One region of the Kurthia sp. FSL E2-0154 genome, then DNA from elsewhere that is predicted to be linked to it. Evidence: a T-box and tRNA genes for the amino acid it is inferred to sense, from the RefSeq annotation. Region 1 holds a T-box; the other holds one or more tRNA genes.
What was found. A T-box is a leader RNA that pairs with one kind of tRNA and senses whether it is charged. The one in region 1 lies ahead of serS (serine--tRNA ligase), so its partner is inferred to be a tRNA-Ser.

Region 1 (7,001 bases):
AGGAATCTGTGGATTCTCTTGTTCAAAACAATCAATAAATACATGATAATCTGCTACTAACTGCTCCATATAATCCCGTTTAATCATATGTTCAAATTCTCGCCCACGCATTGCAATACGCTTCATTAATGTGTCTACTGTCGCATCTAAGTAGATGACAATATTCGGTGTCACCATATCTTCGATTAAAATCTCATAAATTTGTTCGTACTTTTTATATTCAGAAGGCTGTAGCGTTCTTTGTGCAAAAATTAAATTTTTAAATACATGGTAATCTGCTACAACTTCTTTTTTCGCATTAATTGAATTTTTCTTAATATCTTTTAATTGCTTATAACGATTACATAAGAAAAACATCTCTGTTTGAAAACTCCATTCATCAATATCTTCATAGAATTTATTTAAAAATGGGTTTTCGTCCACAATCTCTTTTAATAAATCATAGCCAAAATGTTCAGCAATTCGATTTGAGAGTGATGTCTTTCCAACACCAATCGGACCTTCTACAGCGATAAACGGTACAGGCATCGGAAGTTCTCCCTTCATTTTTTCATCAGTGTCTTATATTTTATCATACAGATTCATGAAGAAACACCCTTTCGCTTTATTGATACAATCGTGCTAGAATAACGCTACAAGGAGCGTGACATATGCAATTAACAGATCAACAATATATGGAACTAGCTTTGAAAGAAGCTGAAAAAGCACGTGATTTAGGTGAAGTTCCTATTGGTGCAATCATCGTACATGAAGGTAAAGTGATTTCTTCTGCTTATAATCTACGTGAAACCACACAAAATGCTGTAACACATGCAGAACTAATGGCGATTCAACAAGCATGTGTAAAACTAGATAGTTGGCGATTAGAAAATACAACACTTTATGTAACATTAGAACCTTGTCCTATGTGCGCTGGAGCAATTCTACAATCGAGAATCCCTCGTGTGGTATATGGGGCTCGTGATCTAAAGGCAGGTTGTGTTCATTCATTACATTCATTATTAACAGATTCTCGTATGAACCATGTATGTGAAGTTGCAGAAGGTGTTTTAGCTGACGAATGTGGTAGTATTTTAACGACTTTCTTTAAAGAATTACGTGCACGCAAAAAAGCTGAGAAAAAAGCAAAAAAAGACAACATCACAAATTAATGCGATGTTGTCTTTTATATTAGTTAGAAATAACTTCTAACCCGCCCATATAAGGACGTAAAACTTCTGGCACTACGACAGAACCATCAGCTTGTTGATAGTTTTCTAAAATCGCCGCTACTGTACGACCAATTGCAAGACCTGAACCATTTAATGTGTGTACATATTCTGGTTTTGCACCTTTTTCACGACGGAAACGGATATTGGCACGACGCGCTTGGAAATCTTCGAAGTTTGAACAAGAAGAAATTTCACGATAAATATTTTGTGTTGGGATCCATACTTCTAAATCATATTTTTTAGCAGCAGTGAAACCTAAGTCACCTGTGCACATTAACAATTTACGGTATGGTAATTGTAAAGCTTGTAGAATTGCTTCAGCATGACCTGTTAGTAATTCAAGTTGTTCATAAGATTCTTCTGGTTTTACAAAACGTACTAACTCAACTTTATTGAATTGGTGTTGACGAATTAAACCACGTGTATCGCGACCAGCTGAACCTGCTTCTGAACGGAAGTTTGCGCTATATGCATTAAAACCTTTTGGTAAGTCTTCAGCAGTTAAAATTTCATCACGGAAGAAGTTTGTTACAGGTACTTCAGCAGTTGGAATTAAGAAGTAATCTTCTTTCTCAATTAAGAATGCATCTTCTTCAAATTTCGGCAATTGACCTGTACCTGTTAAGCTTGTACGGTTTACCATGTAAGGTGGTAACATTTCTTCATAACCGTGTTTGTCTGCATGATAATCCATCATGAAGTTAATTAATGCACGTTCTAAACGAGCACCTGCTCCACGATAAAATACAAAACGACTACCTGTTACTTTACCAGCACGTTCGAAATCAATAATATTTAAGTTTGTACCTAAGTCCCAGTGTGGTTGAGGTTCAAAATCGAATGTTGGTACTTCCCCCCAAGTATATACTTCTTGGTTCGCGTCCTCATCTTCGCCTACAGGCACAGACTCATGCGGGATGTTTGGTAAACGCATCATCATATGATGGAATTTCTCTTCGACCTCATTTAATTGTGCATCTAGTCCTTTAATTTGATCACCAAGTTCACGCATTTGAAGAATTGCATCATCTGCATTTTCTTTATTGCGTTTCTTTTGAGCAATCGCTTCAGAAGCTTTATTACGTTCTGCTTTTAGGACTTCTGTTTTTGCGATTAATTCACGACGCTGTTGATCCCATTCTTCAAAATGATCGAATGTCCCTAAATCCTCATTACGATGCGCTAACTTTTCTTTAATCTCAGTATAATTTGCACGTACACGTTTAATATCTAACATGTATATTCCTCCATTCCTTATTCGATGTAGATGAAGCCTATAGCACTTGCAATCTTTATAAATTCTAGGAAAAGGCACAAAAAAGCCCTCATCCCCATAGTGAAGGGACGAGAGCATACCCGCGTTGCCACCCTAATTGATTAAGCACAAAATTGCTTAATCCGCTTCAATTTATAACGGCTATGTAAAGCCGGCTACAGCCTACTATGATTTCAGCCGAGCAACTCCAGGACGGATTCACAAGGTTCTTTATCAACTCTCACCAACCGTTGACTCTCTTAAAAAGAATAAACTCGCTACTACTTCCTATCATCGTAATAAATATTAATTTAACCATACTTTACAATACATTTGAAGGTTGTGCAAGTTTACTCTGTTGAATCTGTTCTTTTAATAGTTCCATAATACGTAAATCATCTGTTAATTCAGGATGAAATGCGCACCCAATTTTATTTCCTTGTTGTACAAGTACAATCTTATCACCATACATTGCAAGCACTTCAACACCTTCACCAACACGGTCTATATGTGGTGCACGAATGAAAACTGCTTCGTATGGTGTGTCTAAACCTTGAACTGTTAATTCCGTAGAGAACGAATCAATTTGTCGCCCAAATGAATTACGACGCACCCAAATATTCATACCACCGATATGTGCTTCAGAACCTTCAACGCAGTCTGCTAAAAGAATTAACCCTGCACATGTTCCAAGAATTGGCTTTTTGAAATCTTTTAAAGCTGGCATCATCTCATGATAGTCGATGAGTTTACGCATAGCCGTACTTTCACCGCCCGGTAAAATTAAGCCGTCTATCTCATTTAATTGTTCTGCATTTTTAATTGCGATTCCTTCAGCACCAATACCTTCAATCGCATGAATATGCTCTTCAACAGCACCTTGTAAAGCTAGAACACCAACCTTCATATTACCAACCTCGATTCTGCATGCGTGCTTCAGGAGCTAAAGAGGCGATTTCAAGACCTTTCATCGGTGTACCAATCTCTTTTGACACACGTGCAATTAATTCATAATCTTGGTAATGTGTTGTTGCTTGAACGATGGCGTTTGCGAATTTTTCTGGTGATTCAGACTTGAAGATACCAGAACCTACGAATACGCCGTCAGCACCTAACTCCATCATTAATGCTGCGTCTGCTGGTGTTGCGATACCACCTGCTGCAAAGTTTACTACTGGTAAACGCTTTAAGCGATGAATTTCTAATAATACTTCATACGGTGCGCCAAGCTCTTTAGCTGCCGTCATAATTTCATCTGGACTCATATTTGCGATTTGTTTTACTTGCGCATTCACTTTACGCATATGACGAACTGCTTCTACGATGTTACCTGTTCCCGGCTCACCTTTTGTACGAAGCATTGAAGCTCCTTCACCAATACGACGAGCAGCTTCACCTAAATCACGACAACCACATACGAATGGTACGCTGAATTCATTTTTTAATAAATGATATTCTTCATCTGCTGGTGTTAATACTTCACTCTCGTCAATATAATCCACACCCATTGACTCTAAAATACGCGCTTCTACAATATGACCAATACGACCTTTTGCCATAACTGGAATCGATACTGCATTCATTACTTCTTCAACAACACGTGGATCAGCCATACGTGCAACACCACCCGCTTTACGAATATCAGATGGAACCATTTCTAGTGCCATAACTGCTACTGCGCCAGAAGCTTCTGCGATTTTTGCTTGCTCAGCGTTAATAACATCCATAATAACGCCGCCTTTTTGCATTTGAGCCATACCTCTTTTAACTAAATCTGTACCTAATTGAACCATGAATAATTCCTCCCTTTATTTTCTATATATCCCATAATAATTTATATTGACCTTTTTAAAAGATTCAGTTTTAATATATTTAATAAGGTCAGTTAGGGTGAAGACAATGGATATGCTCATGTTTCAATTAGATAAGACATCATCAGAACCGCTATATGAACAGCTTTACAGAGGAATTAAAGAGAGTATTGTAAACGGTGAAATTGCGACAAATGAGAAGCTACCGTCGAAAAGAAAATTAGCTGAATTTTTAAATATTAGCCAAACTACAATTGAATTAGCTTATGGTCAATTATTAGCTGAAGGCTATGTTTTATCAAAATCACGCGTTGGTTATTTTGTAGAAGACATTGAAACACTTGCTTATATTGATAAAGAGCAAACTCAAAAATTATTAAATGCACCAGAAATTGAAGTGAAAATTGATTTTAATCCTGGGCAAATTGACTTACAGTCGTTTCCGTTTAAAATTTGGCGTAAATATATGAAAGATGCGATTGATGAGGAACATGCTCACCTATTATTAATGGGTGATGCACAAGGGGAGTACGATTTACGAAAAGAAATTGCGGCATATTTATACCAATCTCGCGGTGTACGATGTCAGCCAGAACAAATTGTGATTGGCTCTGGTACAGAACAATTGTTACCAATGATTGTTTCTTTACTTGGAAATCAACATCACTATGCAGTTGAAAACCCTGGTTATACGATGACGCACCACATTTTCACACAATACAATCAGCCAACAACACCAATTACTGTTGATGAAGATGGTATGGATGTCCAAGAACTTGAGCAATCTGAAGCTACAATTGCTTATGTTACGCCTTCTCATCAGTTCCCGACAGGTGCTATTCTATCGGCGAACAGACGTGTTCAATTATTAAATTGGGCAATGAAATCACCTCATCACTATATTATTGAAGATGACTATGATAGTGAATTTCGCTATACTGGTAAACCGATTGCAGCATTACAAGGTTTAGACCATGATGATAAAGTAATTTATATGAGTACATTCTCCAAATCATTAATGCCTTCTTTACGAATTGCTTATTTTGTTTTACCAAAAACATTATTAGCCGATTATAAAGCAAGAGAGAGCTATTATACTTGCACTGTACCAAGAATTGATCAATATACTTTGGCACAATTTATGCATGAAGGTCATTTCTCAAAACATCTGAACCGAATGCGTAAAATTTATAGAAAAAAACTCGAAAAAATTACGCATACATTAAAAGCTTATGCACCACAGATTAAAATATCAGGTGAACAAGCAGGAATGCATATTATGGTGCATGTTTCACATGAAAAAGATGCGACTGCTCTTAGCAAAATTGCATTAGAACAAGGTATACGAATCGCTTCCATTCAACAATATTTATTGAAAGAACATCCCACTTACAAAAATCGTTTGTTATTGGGGTTTGGTGGGATTTCTGAAGATAAAATTGAAGAATCCATCCATTTATTAATGAATATTTGGGGATTTCAAGCATAAATAAAAAAGAATCGTGTCATCGTACGATTCTTTTTTATTTATTCTATTAAAACACTTTATTCCATAAGTTTGAGAAGAAATCACCAATTGCACTAAATACTTTTGTAAACCAACCTTTTTCTTCTACAGCTTCTATTGTAACAACTTCTAAGGCTTTAATTTTCGGATCAATAAAGCCATAATCTTTTCCAGCTTTATTTTTCACTTCAATGTGTCCAACCACTTCACCTTTTTTAACAGGTGCATTTAATGATTTTTTATCTAAAACAACATTTGCAGTATATTCTTTTGCATCATTTGTTTTAACCATCATTGATAATTCTTCTTTTGCTGCTACTTTTACTTGTTTTTCTTTACCATTTTCAACTGCTACTGTTTCGTTCCCTTTAAAAGTTTGACCTTTTGAAACGATTTTTTCTGTTGAGAATTGGTTGAATCCATAATCAAATAATGCCTTTGTTGCATCAAAACGTGCTTTTTTATTTTCGTTATTACCATCTGCATCAGTTGCATCCATTACAACTGAAATAAGACGTGTATTACCGCGTTTAGCTGTACCAGTGAAGCATTGTCCAGCATAATCTGTTGTACCTGTTTTCAGACCATCTACGCCTTCATATTCAAATACTAAACCTTTTAACATGAAGTTCCAGTTATCCATCTTAATCGCATCATCTGTACCTTTACGGAATACTTTTGAAGGAATACTTGATGTTTCTAACACTTCTGGATGGTCTTTTAATAAACGATATGCAAGCAATGCAACTGAACGTGCTGACATTTTATTTTCACCTTTATTTGGTGTACCAACTGGTTGCATACCTTGTAATTGTGCGTTATTTAAACCAGATGAATTAAAGAATTCATAGTCTTTCAAGCCTAATTCTTTTGCTTTTTTGTTCATTAATTTTAAGAATTCTGTTTCAGAACCTGCAATTGTTTCTGCAATCGCAATTGTTGCTGCATTCGCTGAATAAATTGCCATTGCATCATATAATTCACGAATTGTATATTCACCATCAGCACGTAATGGGACGTTACTTAGTGCACGGTCCTGTGAAATTTTATAAGCATAATCTGAAACTTTGTACTTTTGATCCCATTTAATTTTACCAGCTTTCACTTGGTCTAATAAAATGTATTCTGTCATCATTTTTGACATACTTGCAATACCTAACGATTTTCCTGCATTTTTTTCGTATAGTATTTTACCCGTATCTGCATCAATTAAGATA
Region 2 (7,001 bases), 890 kb from region 1:
CAATTGGATAGAGCGTCTGACTACGGATCAGAAGGTTGTGGATTCGACTTCTGCCGGGCGCACCATTTCCGGAATGTAGCTCAGCTTGGTAGAGCACTTGGTTTGGGACCAAGGGGTCGCAGGTTCGAATCCTGTCATTCCGACCATTAACAACATACCCATTATATTGGGGCCTTAGCTCAGCTGGGAGAGCGCCTGCCTTGCACGCAGGAGGTCAGCGGTTCGATCCCGCTAGGCTCCACCAATTTAAAACTTTAACCAATATTATTATGGCGGCCTAGCTCAGCTGGCTAGAGCGTCCGGTTCATACCCGGGAGGTCGGGGGTTCGATCCCCTCGGCCGCCATATTACCTAAAGGACCTTTAGCTCAGTTGGTTAGAGCAGACGGCTCATAACCGTCCGGTCGCAGGTTCGAGTCCTGCAAGGTCCACCAAGTAAGAACTTTATATACTATCTCGGAGGAATACCCAAGTCTGGCTGAAGGGATCGGTCTTGAAAACCGACAGGCGGGTCAAACCGCGCGGGGGTTCGAATCCCTCTTCCTCCTCCATATTAGCCATACCATACAATATAAATATTATTATCGCGGGGTGGAGCAGTTCGGTAGCTCGTCGGGCTCATAACCCGAAGGTCGCAGGTTCAAATCCTGTCCCCGCAACCAATTAAAAATGGTCCGGTAGTTCAGCTGGTTAGAATGCCTGCCTGTCACGCAGGAGGTCGCGGGTTCGAGTCCCGTCCGGACCGCCATTTTTACAAAATATACATAAATACAATCATGGGTTTGTAGCTCAGTTGGTAGAGCATTAGATTGAAGCTCTAAGTGTCGGCGGTTCGATTCCGTCCAAACCCACCATGATTGCGGGTGTAGTTTAGTGGTAAAACCACAGCCTTCCAAGCTGTTGTCGGGAGTTCGATTCTCCTCACCCGCTCCAAAATGGGCCTATAGCTCAGCTGGTTAGAGCGCACGCCTGATAAGCGTGAGGTCGATGGTTCGAGTCCATTTAGGCCCACCATTTATATGATTCCGTTGTAGCTCAGTTGGTAGTAGCATCTGACTGTTAATCAGAGGGTCGCAGGTTCGAGTCCTGCCAACGGAGCCATATGGGGAAGTACTCAAGTGGCTGAAGAGGCGCCCCTGCTAAGGGTGTAGGTCGGGCAACCGGCGCGAGGGTTCAAATCCCTCCTTCTCCGCCATATTGGCCCCTTGGTCAAGCGGTTAAGACACCGCCCTTTCACGGCGGTAACACGGGTTCGAATCCCGTAGGGGTCATACTAATAATCGATTGCATATTATATGCAATCGATTATTTTTTTGTTTTTTAAATTATTTGGTCGGGTATTCTAACAAATATCTAGTATTAATTGAATATATGAAGTAACAGCGGTTATTTTATCTGGATGCATTATTGCCATAATGCAAGTTCAGGAGTTATTTGCCAATGAAAAAACCATACCGATTGTTATGAAAAAAATATAGAAGAAGAAAATAAAGTGCTACTTATTCAAAATAAAAATACCTTGAAAAAGAATATTAAAAGTAAAGAAGCTCTTTTAATTAACTTAAATACGAATCAAGTACTTTATGCAAAAGAAGCTGAAAAAAGAGCTTATCCAGATTCTTTAACTAAATTAATGACTGTTACTGTTGCATTAGAGAATATTCCGAATTTACAAAATAAAGTAACCGTTCCGAATTCAATTTTTGATTATATTCAACAAACAAACGCTTCGATTGTTGGATTTAAGCCTAATGAAAAAGTGAGAGTTGAAGATAGACTTTATGGTGTTATGTTACATTCAGGAGCAGATGCATCTTTAGCTATTGCAAAATATGTTGTAGGTGATGAAAAAAACTTCGTTCATTTAATGAATGAGAAGCTAAAAGAACTTGATATGAATCAAACTCATTTTGAAAATGTTGAAGGTCTCCATCATGGTAATCATTATTTAACTGCATATGATTTAATGAAGTTGCTTCAATATGGAATGAAAAACATAACATTTAAAGAAATCTTCTCTGCTAAACAGTATGGTGTTCAAAAACGTATTTACGTCCTCAAGGGTTTTCATTCTCAAGCACACTGTTTAATAAAATAAACTCTAATAAAAGTGTTCTTTTACATTTGTAGGTGAAAAAACAGGATATACATTAGAGAGTGATTTGTCACTTGCTTCAGTTGCTAATAAAAAGGGGAAGGGGCTGCAAGTGGAGAACCAATGCACATTGTAGATGCAACAACATTATATTCTGCTATTAATAAAAGTCGAAACGATGTCGTTACAGAACGATATTGTTTTGACTTTTTTCTTATATTTACTAGAACAATGTCTAAAACATCTATATAGTTAAAGTAATGGAATAGTAAAACGAGGTGTAAGAATGGAAATAATTGATTTGCATTGTGACGTTCTTTATACATTATCACAAGCAGAAGCACCAATCTCTTTTAAAAACAATGAGAAACTAGAAGTAACGTTAGAACAATTAAAAAAGACAAATACGAAATTACAAGTATTTGCGATTTTTATAGACGATACACTAAATGAAAATCAACGATACTTAGAAGCGATTCGCCAAGTAGAAATTTTTCATCAGGAAATCATAACACCTTATGAAGAAATGGTACACATTACAGATTGGAAACAACTACAACAATTACAACCAAATCAAATCGGTGCTGTTCTAAGTTTAGAAGGCTGCGATGCAATTGGTTCAGATCTGCGAAAACTCCAAACATTTATAGATGCAGGCATTTTATTATGCGGTCTAACATGGAATCATGAAAATGCAGTAGCTTATGGCGCTGAAGAGAATCCAGCAATGGGGATTAAACCTTTTGGTCGAGAAGTCATTGCTTTATTAAATGCACATCACATTATTATCGATGTATCGCATTTAAATGAACAGGGTTTTTGGGATACGTTGCAAGAAGCAAAGTATGTGATTGCTAGTCACTCAAATGCACGTGCTATTCAAGATCATCCACGTAATTTATATGATCAACAATTAAGAGCAGTTGCTGAAAAAGGTGGGCATGTACATTGTGTATTCTATCCTCCTTTTATTAGCAATGAAGCATCTGTGACAATTGATGACTTAGTAAAGCATATTAAACATCTTGCTAAAATTATCACACCATCTAGAGTTGGTCTTGGCTCAGATTTTGAGGGAATTGATTTGTATGTTGAAAATCTGACGAGAACAGAGGAAATACCGAATCTTTTACAAGCATTAGAGGGTATTTTTACAACAGAAGAAATAAAAGGAATTGCAGCTGAAAACTTTCAACATTTTATTTCTAAAATCGAAAGAAGCTAGGATTTATTATGTGCTGAATAGCTTATAAAGTTGTATGATAGTATATGAAGTAAGTATGTACGAGTAGATTTAGAATCTACTGACGGAGGTAATTTTGATGAATCGTAAATTGTCGACGATAAACGGCGATCTAAGTAAAACTGATCAGTCGACAGTCCACTTTTATATTGAGTCGAAAGAGTTAGAAACACAATCTACTTTAGTATTTTTTGAAATCGGCGAAGAAAAGTTTAAGGGACAATGTTTTTATTGGCAAAACAAAGATAAAGATTTCACTTTAGTTGGGCTAGGTCATGCTTATACAATTAAAAGTAATGATGCAGATGCTCGCTATGAAGATGTTGAAAAAGCATGGAAGCATTTGATTCATTCAACATCGTTAAAAGGAATTAAACAACAACCCATTCTATTTGGTAGCTTTACCTTTGATCCGAAAAAAGGTGTATCGGATGAATGGGCGAATTTTTCGCATGCGAATTTCGCACTGGCAAAACACCAATTAGTAGAGTCAAATGGACGTTTTTATATGAACACGCATCTTGTATCAGATGAAGTCATTACAGATGAAGATATTGAGCTTGCACGAGAAGAACGAGAAGCATTGCTTGAACAAGCGAAAGGACGTACATTAAAGACGTATATCAAACCACATGTTGTATTAACAGAAGAACCGTATAAAGAGGAATATCTTCAATCTATTACACAAGTAACAAATCAAATCAAAGCAAAACAAGCAGATAAAGTCGTGATTGCGCGCTCACTTGCGCTGACGTTTGACAAAGAAGTAAATACGTCGAATTTATTAGCGCAACTTTCAGAAGAACAACCAGAAAGTTATTTATTTGCACAGGAGCAAGGGCAAGACTTGTTTTTAGGTGCCACACCTGAGCGACTAGTTTTTGTAAATCATAAAAAAGCGTATTCATCTTGTGTAGCGGGTTCAATTCGACGTGGTACAACGGTTCAAGAAGATGAGGAGTTTGGACGTATTCTTTTAAATGATACGAAGAATTTACAAGAACATCAGTATGTTGTAGATATGATTTCAAATTCATTTAAAGAAACGTGTGAACAGTATACGTTACCAAATCATCCAGATTTATTAAAGATTCGTGATATTCAGCATCTTCATACGCCAATTGAAGGTATTTTAAAAGAAGATGCGACAATCTTACAAATGGTTGAAAAATTACATCCAACGCCTGCGCTTGGAGGGTCACCACGTGAAGTTGCGATGGAGATGATTCGCCAGTATGAACCGATGAATCGTGGTGTATATGCAGCACCAATTGGTTGGCTTAACGCAGATGGCGACGGTGAGTTTGCTGTTGCGATTCGTTCAGCATTATTACAAGATAAAAAAGCTTATTTATATGCAGGCGGCGGCATTGTAGCAGATTCTGAACCACAAAGTGAATACGAGGAAACATTGGTGAAGTTTAGACCGATGTTACGTACATTAGGAGGAAAGTTGAATGATGAATAAGCAAATTCTATCGGATTATGTTTATCGAATCATCGGCTCATTAGCAGAGTCTGGCGTAACCGATGTTGTTATAAGTCCAGGATCACGTTCGACACCTCTTGCTTATGGGTTTGCATCTTCTAAAGAGTTTAACGTAGTTCGACAAGTAGATGAGCGCTCAGCAGCCTTTTTAGCGCTAGGTATGGCGAAAACAAAGGCGAAGCCTGTTGTGTTACTCTGTACATCAGGGACAGCAGCAGCCAACTACTTTCCTGCGATTGTAGAAGCATATTATGCACGAGTTCCACTTATTATTTTAACAGCAGATCGTCCGCATGAACTGCGCGACGTCGGAGCACCGCAAGCGATTAATCAACCGGACTTATATGGACATCATGTGAAATGGTCTGTTGATTTACCAATTCCAGACGAATATGAAGCGACACTGCCTCATATTGAACGTCATATTGCACGCGCTACAACTGTGTCGATGGCTTCTCCTAAAGGACCTGTACATTTAAATATTCCTTTTAGAGAACCGCTTTTGATTGATTTTCAAGATGAATTACCAAAGCCAACTTTTCATCAGTCATTTACTGCGAAACTCGTACCAAGTAATGATGCACTACAATTTTGGAAAGAGGCTATTCAACAAGCTAGAAAAGGTTTTGTTGTAATGGGGGAATTAGCAGAAGGTACAGATTTAAACGAAGTTTGGTCATTTATTCGTACATTAAAGTGGCCTGTATTAGTTGAAAGTTTATCGCAGCTACGTACCCAAGTGCCAAATGACTGTAAGCATTATGTGATCGAACATTATGATAGTATCTTAAAAAATGATGTATTTAAAAAGAACATGCATCCAGATACGGTCATTCGATTTGGTGCGCAGCCTGTTTCAAAGCCGCTAACACTATTTTTAAAAGCCGTGAAACCTCGTACTTTTATTACAGTAGATGAAGATAGTTTATTTAGAGATCCGTTAGGTGTTACAACTACACACATTCAAGCAGAAATCGATTCTTGGATGTCTGATTTTAATGTAGATGAGATGAACTATGATGTGGAATATCAACAAATCTTTACACGAGCAAATGAAATTGCATGTCAACATGTCAAAGCCTATATTGCTCAAGAGCATGATGAAGGTGCACTGGCAGGAACGCTGTTTGAATGTTTACCAGATCAAAGTGATTTAGTTGTGAGCAGTAGTATGCCAATACGTGATGTAGATACATTCTTCTATCAAACTGAACGTAATATTCGTATATTTGCGAATCGTGGTGCAAATGGTATTGATGGTGTTGTATCTACTGCAATTGGCGCACAATTAGGTACGATGCGCGACACGTACTTATTAATTGGTGATTTAGCATTTTTACATGATGCGAATGGTTTGCTTGCGAGTCGTTATCAAGATACACAGTTAACGATTATTGTGATGAATAATGATGGTGGCGGTATTTTCTCTTATTTAGCACAATCATCTATTGAAGCACATTATGAACAATTATTTGGTACACCTACAGGGCTTGGCTTTGAAGAATTGGCACGTATGTATGATGCACAGTATGAGCATGTTCATACGAAGGAAGAATTTAAGTCTGTTTTACAACAACCGAAAGAAAAAAATCTTCGAATCATTGAAGTACAAACGAATCGTGAAGAGAATGTTGTCACACATCGTAAACTATGGGCAGGCATGAATGAGGAGCTTAATCAATTATGGCAAGTGTAATAACGAATATACGTGGCATTGATGTACATTATGAAGTACATAATGCCCGACAAGAGCAAACAATTGTCTTTTTACATGGCTTTACAGGTAGTACACGCACGTGGGATGAAGTGATTGAACAACTTCCTGCTACACATCGTCTGATTACGATTGACTTAGTTGGACATGGTCAGACGGATGCACCGAAGTTATTGCGCTATTATTCTATGCAAGAACAAGTTGAAATATTAGAAGCCTTCTTTGAATGGAAACAAATCGAACAATTCGATTTAATTGGTTATTCAATGGGAGGACGTGTGGCGTTAGCTTATGCAATGAATTATCCACAACGTATTCATACGCTAATTTTAGAAAATGCGTCACCAGGTTTAAAAACAATTGAAGAGCGAGAGCAGCGTATTCAGTTGGATCATTTACTGGCAGATCGAATTGAACAGCGAGGTATCGTGGATTTCGTTGATTATTGGCAAGATATCCCG

Region 2: it has a tRNA-Ser gene. The T-box ahead of serS (serine--tRNA ligase) is inferred to sense a tRNA for this amino acid. The anticodon was not compared.

Annotation. Positions count from the first base shown of each region.
Region 1 is NZ_JBBOPO010000001.1:2,609,854-2,616,854, reverse strand. It holds gene MHB75_RS13025 (deoxynucleoside kinase) at 1-528, opposite strand, end outside; gene tadA (tRNA adenosine(34) deaminase TadA) at 651-1,151, shown strand; gene serS (serine--tRNA ligase) at 1,171-2,448, opposite strand; T-box leader at 2,549-2,770, opposite strand; gene pdxT (pyridoxal 5'-phosphate synthase glutaminase subunit PdxT) at 2,789-3,373, opposite strand; gene pdxS (pyridoxal 5'-phosphate synthase lyase subunit PdxS) at 3,375-4,259, opposite strand; gene pdxR (MocR-like pyridoxine biosynthesis transcription factor PdxR) at 4,366-5,766, shown strand; gene MHB75_RS12995 (serine hydrolase) at 5,813-7,001, opposite strand, start outside.
Region 2 is NZ_JBBOPO010000001.1:1,722,092-1,729,092, reverse strand. It holds tRNA gene MHB75_RS08515 (tRNA-Arg) at 1-65, shown strand, start outside; tRNA gene MHB75_RS08510 (tRNA-Pro) at 70-146, shown strand; tRNA gene MHB75_RS08505 (tRNA-Ala) at 169-244, shown strand; tRNA gene MHB75_RS08500 (tRNA-Met) at 272-345, shown strand; tRNA gene MHB75_RS08495 (tRNA-Ile) at 357-433, shown strand; tRNA gene MHB75_RS08490 (tRNA-Ser) at 458-550, shown strand; tRNA gene MHB75_RS08485 (tRNA-Met) at 585-661, shown strand; tRNA gene MHB75_RS08480 (tRNA-Asp) at 671-747, shown strand; tRNA gene MHB75_RS08475 (tRNA-Phe) at 778-853, shown strand; tRNA gene MHB75_RS08470 (tRNA-Gly) at 859-932, shown strand; tRNA gene MHB75_RS08465 (tRNA-Ile) at 937-1,013, shown strand; tRNA gene MHB75_RS08460 (tRNA-Asn) at 1,024-1,100, shown strand; tRNA gene MHB75_RS08455 (tRNA-Ser) at 1,104-1,194, shown strand; tRNA gene MHB75_RS08450 (tRNA-Glu) at 1,199-1,270, shown strand; gene MHB75_RS08445 (D-alanyl-D-alanine carboxypeptidase family protein) at 1,519-2,097, shown strand; gene MHB75_RS08440 (dipeptidase) at 2,381-3,319, shown strand; gene MHB75_RS08435 (isochorismate synthase) at 3,417-4,805, shown strand; gene menD (2-succinyl-5-enolpyruvyl-6-hydroxy-3-cyclohexene-1-carboxylic-acid synthase) at 4,795-6,522, shown strand; gene menH (2-succinyl-6-hydroxy-2,4-cyclohexadiene-1-carboxylate synthase) at 6,510-7,001, shown strand, end outside.